Sphaerotilus montanus: one gene and its partner. The protein of the gene in region 1 interacts with the protein of each later gene in a pairwise test. Links are inferred from orthologs where the notes say so. Each region holds a gene or a part of one and is shown on either strand. Other genes may lie near its edges.

Region 1 (3,292 bases):
ACTCCTTGTCCTTGCGCACGGCCTTGGCCCCGGGTTTGGCGGCCGGGCTGTCCTTGCCGTGGACCGGCAGTGCGGCGTCGGCCGGGGTCGGCTTGGGGAGTTGCTGGGTGCTCATGGGTTCGAGCACCAGCACATGCCGCACGCTGTCCGGCTTGGTGGCCGGTGTCAGGGCGATCTTGGCGAAATCGGACTGGGTCCGCCGGTCCAGCCGGCTCACCTTCGCGACGGGCATGCCCGGCGGGTACACCCCGTCCAGTCCGGAGGTCTGCAGGATGTCGCCGACCTGCACGTCGGCGTTGGCTGCGACGAAACGCAGCTCCATGCTGTCCACCGACGGGTCGCCGAAGGCGACACCGCGCAGGCCGGTGCGGATGTTGTGGACCGGGATGGCCGCGTTCTCGTCGATCACCAGGGTCACTTCCGCGGTCATGGGGTAGACCCGCGTCACCTGTCCCAGCACGCCCAGTTCGTTGATGACTGGCGAGCCGTGTTGCACGCCCTGGCTGCTGCCGCGGTCGATGATGATCTTGCGGGTGTAGGGATCGGGTGCGTCATAGAGCACTTCCGCGGCCCGTGTGCGCACGGACAGCCGCGCACGCAGTTCCAGCAACGCGCGCAGCCGGGCGTTTTCCTGCAGCAGCTGGTCGGCCTGCAGCGAGCGCTCGGCCTGGCGGGTGAGTTCCGCACGGGCGCGCTCGGTGGTCTGCTGGGCCTGGGCGATGCCGGAGAGGTAGTCGCCGACCGAGCCTGCGCCGCGCACCGGCACGAGCAGCGCCCGCTCGATCGGGTTGAGCAGCACGGCGGCGGCGGTGCGCAGCGGCGTGGTCAGCCCGACCCGGCTGTCCGCCGCCATCAGCAGCACCGACAGCGAGGCGAAGAACAGCAGCCGCGACAGGGCCGACGGGCCCTGGCGGAAGAACGGTGGTGGAGAACGGTCCAGGGTGCCCAGTGGCATGTCAGCAGGCGCCAACCACGACCGTGGACGTCACGGTCACTCCGACGTGAAGATCGAACCGAGGCGCTCCATGCGTTCCAGTGCCATGCCGCATCCGCGCACGACGCAGGACAGCGGATCTTCGGCGATCAGCACCGGCAGGCCGGTTTCCTCGGCGAGCAGGCGGTCGAGATCACGCAGCAGCGCGCCACCGCCGGTCAGCATCATGCCGCGGTCGGCGATGTCGGCGCCGAGTTCGGGCGGGGTCTGCTCCAGGGCTTTCTTGACGGAGGAGACGATCTGGTTGAGCGGGTCGGTCAGGGCTTCGAGGATCTCGTTGCTGGAGACCGTGAAGCTGCGCGGCACGCCTTCGCTCAGGTTGCGGCCCTTGACTTCCATCTCCTTGATCTCGGAGCCGGGGAAGGCCGAGCCGATTTCCTTCTTGATGGCCTCGGCGGTGGGCTCGCCGATCAGCATGCCGTAGTTGCGGCGGATGTAGTTGATGATGGCTTCGTCGAACTTGTCGCCGCCGACGCGCACCGAGCCCTTGTAGACCATGCCGCCGAGCGAGATGACGCCCACCTCGGTCGTGCCGCCGCCGATGTCCACGACCATCGAGCCCGAGGCTTCCGACACCGGCATGCCGGCGCCGATCGCAGCGGCCATCGGTTCCTCGATCAGGTAGACCTCCGAGGCACCGGCGCCGAGCGCCGATTCACGGATCGCGCGGCGCTCTACCTGGGTCGAGCCGCAGGGCACGCAGATGATGATGCGTGGGCTCGGCCGCAGCAGCGAGCGCGGGTGCACCATCTTGATGAACTGCTTGAGCATCTGCTCGGTGACGGTGAAGTCGGCGATCACGCCGTCCTTCATCGGGCGGATGGCCTCGATGTTGCCCGGCACCTTGCCGAGCATGGCCTTGGCCTCGGCGCCGACCGCCTGGATGGTCTTCTTGCCGTGCGGGCCGCCCTCATGGCGAATGGCCACCACCGAGGGCTCGTTCAGCACGATGCCCGTGCCTCGAACGTAGATCAGGGTATTGGCGGTGCCGAGGTCGATCGCGAGATCGGTAGAGAAATATCGACGCAACGATCCGAACATGGTGAACTCGTAAGCATCCCGACAGCCGACGTGGACTGCTGGTGAGCGTGACTGGACTGGAAATTCGGGGCCCGCCAACCGATGGCATGTCGTGGTGCGACGCAGCAATCAGTTGATCCAGAACCGACGGGTACATGAACAAAGGGCGGGTGATAATACCCCATGGCTTGCGGCGTGACCTTGTCCACACCGGGCCTGCCACTCCATGTCGGCGTCTGATGACCTCCCATGTAGGGGTCTTATCTGCGCCCAGTGCGCCCAATTCATTTCATAGTTCACACAAATGGCACTCACGCCCCAGGATGTGAGCCGCATTGCCAATCTGGCGCGGCTTGAACTGAGCGAGGCCGAGCAGGCGAGTCTGCTGGGCGAGCTCAATGGCTTCTTCGACATCGTCGAGCGCATGCGTGCGGTCGACACCACCGGCGTGGCTCCGCTGTACACCCCGCTGTCGGCGGTGCAGGACGTCGTGCTGCGCCTGCGCGAGGACGCCGTGACCGAGCCCGACAACCGGGCCGCCAACCAGAAGAGCGCCCCGGCCGTCGAAGGCGGGCTGTTCCTGGTGCCGCGCGTGATCGAATGAGTGCGAGTGAAACTGCCATGACCCTGTCGACTTCCCCCCTGCACGCCCTGGGCGTGGCCGACCTCTCGCGCTTGCTCGACCAGAAGCAGGTCTCCAGCGTCGAGCTGACCCGCCACCTGCTGGACCGCGTGGAGTCCCACGCCGCGCTGGGTGCCTTCCTGTCGGTCGACGCCGATGTCGCGCTGGCCCAGGCCGCCGCGGCCGATGCCTGGCGCGCCCGCGGCGTGTCCGGCGCCGGCCACACGTTGCTGGGCGTGCCGATCGCGCACAAGGACATCTTCGTCACCCGCGACTTCCCGAGCACCGCCGGCTCGAAGATGCTCGACGGCTACCGCAGCCCGTTCGATGCGACCGTGGTCAGCCGGCTGGCGTCGGCCGGCGCGGTGACGCTGGGCAAGCTCAACTGCGACGAGTTCGCGATGGGCGGCTCGAACGAGAACTCGGCCTACACCCCGGCCCGCAACCCGTGGAACACCGACCGCATTCCCGGCGGCTCGTCCGGCGGCAGCGCGGTCGCGGTCGCGGCCCGGCTGATCCCGGCGGCCACCGGCACCGACACTGGCGGCTCCGTGCGCCAGCCGGCGTCGCTGACCGGCATCACCGGCATCAAGCCGACCTACGGCCGCTGCTCGCGCTACGGGATGATCGCCTTCGCGTCCAGTCTCGACCAGGCC
Region 2 (3,286 bases), 1.2 Mb from region 1 along the record:
CGCAAGACCCGTGGTGATGACATCGACGCCGCCTGCGGCCAGCTCGCTGGCGAGGTGCAGGACCGCACCCGGGCGCACGAGCGCATGGTGCGTGCGCCGATCCGCATCGTGCGCAGCGCACCCCCGGCTGCGCCGAACTGAGCGATCTTCCCCAGGATGACGATGACCCCACTGCGCTGGTTCGAGCGCCGCACCGGCCGGTGTGGCAGTCTGCTGCTGGCTGCGGTGCTGCTGGCTGGCTGCGTGTCCGGGCCGGCCTTGCCGGTGCCGATGGGGGAGGCGAGTCCCACCAGTATCAACGCACCCCGCCCGACGAACTCCAGCGGTTCGGCTGCCGCGAATGCTGCCACCGGTGGCCGACGCGATCTGGTCACCGAATCGGACGAGTCCGACTCGGCCAGGCGTGCGCGCATCCGCACCGAACTGGCCGCGGCCTATTTCGGCCAGGGGCAGTACGTGACCGCGCTGGACGAGGTCAAGCGCGCGCTGACCGTCGATCCGGGTCATGTGCCTGCCCTGGGCCTGCGCGGGCTCATCTACGCCAACATGGGGGAGTACGAGCTGGCGGAGGAGAGTTTTCGCTCGGCCCTGCGGGTCCGCCCCGCCGATGCCGACACCCTGCACAACTACGGCTGGTTCCTCTGCCAGCAGCGCCGCTTCGTGCCGGCGCGCCAGCAGTTCGAAGCGGCGATGGCGGTGCCGCAGTACCGCGAATCGGCGCGCACGCTGCTCGCTGCCGGCATCTGCGAGGCCCGGGCCGGTGAGCTGCAGGCGGCCCAGATCATCCTGCAGCGCAGCTTCGACCAGGACCCGGGCAATCCGGCCACCGTGTTCAATCTGGCGGACGTCCTGAAGCGCCGAGGTGATCTGGAACGTGCATTTCTTTACATCCAGCGGCTCAACCAGACCCCTGAGCTGGTGAGCCCTGAAACGCTGTGGCTGGCGATTCGCATCCAGCACCGACGAAACCTCACCTCGTCCGTGGAAGAATTGGGGTCATTGCTGCGTGCACGATTCCCGAAATCACGGGAGGCAGCGGCCTATGACCAAGGACAGTTCGATGAGTGAAGTGACACCGCTGCCAGCTGGCTCCCTCTCGGCCGGCGCCATGCTGCGCGCCGCCCGCGAGGCACGTGGGCTGGAAATCGATGCATTGGCACAGTTGCTGAAGGTGCCCGAGCGCCGGCTGGTGGCGCTGGAGGCCGATCGCTATGACGAGTTGCCGGGACTGGCCTTCGTGCGCAGTCTGGCGCAGTCCTACGCCCGCCAGCTGGGTCTGGACTCCACCAAGGTCCTGGCTGTGCTGCCGATGTCCGGAACGCCGCCGCAGCAGCTCGAGAACGTGTCCCGCGGGCTGCAGACGCCGTACCGCGAAGGCGTGAGCGGCAATACCTTCGGCCGCGGCGGAGCAGGGCAGCCGGAATGGCTCAAGCCCGCCTATCTGGTGCCGGCGCTGCTGCTGCTGGCCGCACTGGCCTTCTGGTTCGCTCCGCCGATGCGTTCGGTGTTTGGCGGCCTGGGCTGGCCTGCGGCGGATGCCCCCGCGGGCAGTGCCAGCGCCGTGTCCGATGTGCCCTCGTCCGTGTCATCGTCGGGGGCGGCCAGTGGTGGCACTGCGGCGCCGTCGGATGGGGTGCTGGTGTCCGCGCCGACCGCCGTGGTGGTGCCTGCGGTTCCGTTGACGCCCGTGACGCCGGCTGCATCCGCGCCCTTGGCCCCTCCGGTGTCCGAGACCGTGCACTCGGCACCCACCGACACGGCGCCTGTCGGTGCCAGCGCGCCGCCGGCCGCGGCGGGCACGGTGGTGCTGCGCACGACGGGCGAGTCCTGGGTCGAGGTGCGTGATGCGGCGGGCGCCGTGCTGCTGTCGCGCACGGTGCTGCCGGGCGAGGTGATCGGCCTGGATGGCGCCATGCCGATGCGCATGAAGGTGGGCATCGCCAGCGTCACCCAGGTGACCGTGCGTGGCGAGCCGTTCAGCCTGGCCCCGTTCACCCGCGGCAACATCGCCAACGCCGTTCTGAAGTGAGTCCGACCATGCACGCTCCCCTGACGACCTCCGAACAACCGATTCCGCTGGGCGAACCTGCCGCGCGTCGCAGCCTGCAGGCCCGTGTGGTCTGGGGCGACCGTGTCGTGACGGTCGGCGGCGATGCGCCGGTGCGCGTGCAGTCGATGACCAACACCGACACGGTGGACGTCATCGGCACCGCCATCCAGGTGAAGGAGCTGGCGCTGGCCGGCTCGGAGATGGTCCGCATCACGGTCAACACGCCCGAAGCCGCCGAGGCCGTGCCGCACATCCGCGACCAGCTCGACCGCATGCAGATCGACGTGCCGCTGATCGGCGACTTCCACTACAACGGCCACCGCCTGCTCACCGAGTACCCGGCGATGGCGGCGGCGCTGTCCAAGTACCGCATCAACCCGGGCAATGTCGGCAAGGGCGACAAGCGCGACCGCCAGTTCGGCATGATGATCGAGGCCGCGCTGCGCCACGACAAGCCGGTGCGCATCGGCGTCAACTGGGGCAGCCTGGACCAGGAACTGCTCGCCAGCCTGATGGACACCAACGCCCGCCGCGCGCAGCCGTGGGAAGGCCGTCAGGTGATGTACGAAGCCCTGATCCAGTCGGCGCTCGACTCGGCGGGTTACGCGGTCGAGCTGGGCATGGACCCGGGCCAGGTGCTGATCAGCTGCAAGGTCAGTGGCGTGCAGGATCTGGTGGCGGTCTACCGCGAGCTGTCGAAGCGCTGTGACCATCCGCTGCACCTCGGCCTGACCGAAGCCGGCATGGGCACCAAGGGCACGGTCGCCTCGGCCGCGGCGCTGGGCATCCTGCTGCAGCAGGGCATCGGCGACACCATCCGCGTCAGCCTGACGCCCGCGCCAGGCGAGGCGCGCACGCAGGAAGTGACCGTCGCGCTGGAGATCCTGCAGTCGCTGGGTCTGCGCACCTTCGTGCCGAGCGTGACGGCGTGTCCCGGCTGCGGCCGCACGACGAGCACCACCTTCCAGGAACTGACCCAGCAGATCGACCACTTCCTGCGCGCGCAGATGCCGGTCTGGCGCGTCAAGTACCCGGGCGTCGAGACGATGAAGGTGGCCGTGATGGGCTGCATCGTCAACGGCCCCGGCGAGAGCAAGCACGCCGACATCGGCATCAGCCTGCCCGGCACCGGCGAAGCCCCGGCGGCTCCCGTCTACATCGATGGCGAGAAGGCCATGACGCTGCGCGGCGAGGGCATTGCCAGCGAGTTCCAGGCCGTGGTCGAGCAGTACATCG

The links.
Region 2: the proteins of BDD16_RS11495 (region 1) and BDD16_RS17075 interact in binary tests that used the Escherichia coli proteins (3 or more experiments, as listed by UniProt). The link is inferred for Sphaerotilus montanus from one-to-one orthologs.

The regions. Positions count from the first base shown.
Region 1 is NZ_JACCFH010000001.1:2,542,209-2,545,500, forward strand. Bases 14-2,991 are described here. They hold BDD16_RS11495 (rod shape-determining protein), read right to left. Parts: upstream 2,036-2,991; coding sequence 992-2,035; downstream 14-991. Other genes in these bases: mreC (rod shape-determining protein MreC), read right to left, coding at 14-955; gatC (Asp-tRNA(Asn)/Glu-tRNA(Gln) amidotransferase subunit GatC), read left to right, coding at 2,319-2,618; gatA (Asp-tRNA(Asn)/Glu-tRNA(Gln) amidotransferase subunit GatA), read left to right, coding at 2,636-2,991. Outside these bases: more of mreC, read right to left, coding at 1-13; more of gatA, read left to right, coding at 2,992-3,292. UniProt on the Escherichia coli protein: Forms membrane-associated dynamic filaments that are essential for cell shape determination. Acts by regulating cell wall synthesis and cell elongation, and thus cell shape.
Region 2 is NZ_JACCFH010000001.1:3,751,492-3,754,777, forward strand. What follows is about bases 73-3,044. They hold BDD16_RS17075 (helix-turn-helix domain-containing protein), read left to right. Parts: upstream 73-1,060; coding sequence 1,061-2,029; downstream 2,030-3,044. Other genes in these bases: rlmN (dual-specificity RNA methyltransferase RlmN), read left to right, coding at 73-141; pilW (type IV pilus biogenesis/stability protein PilW), read left to right, coding at 157-1,068; ispG (flavodoxin-dependent (E)-4-hydroxy-3-methylbut-2-enyl-diphosphate synthase), read left to right, coding at 2,038-3,044. In the rest of the region: more of rlmN, read left to right, coding at 1-72; more of ispG, read left to right, coding at 3,045-3,286.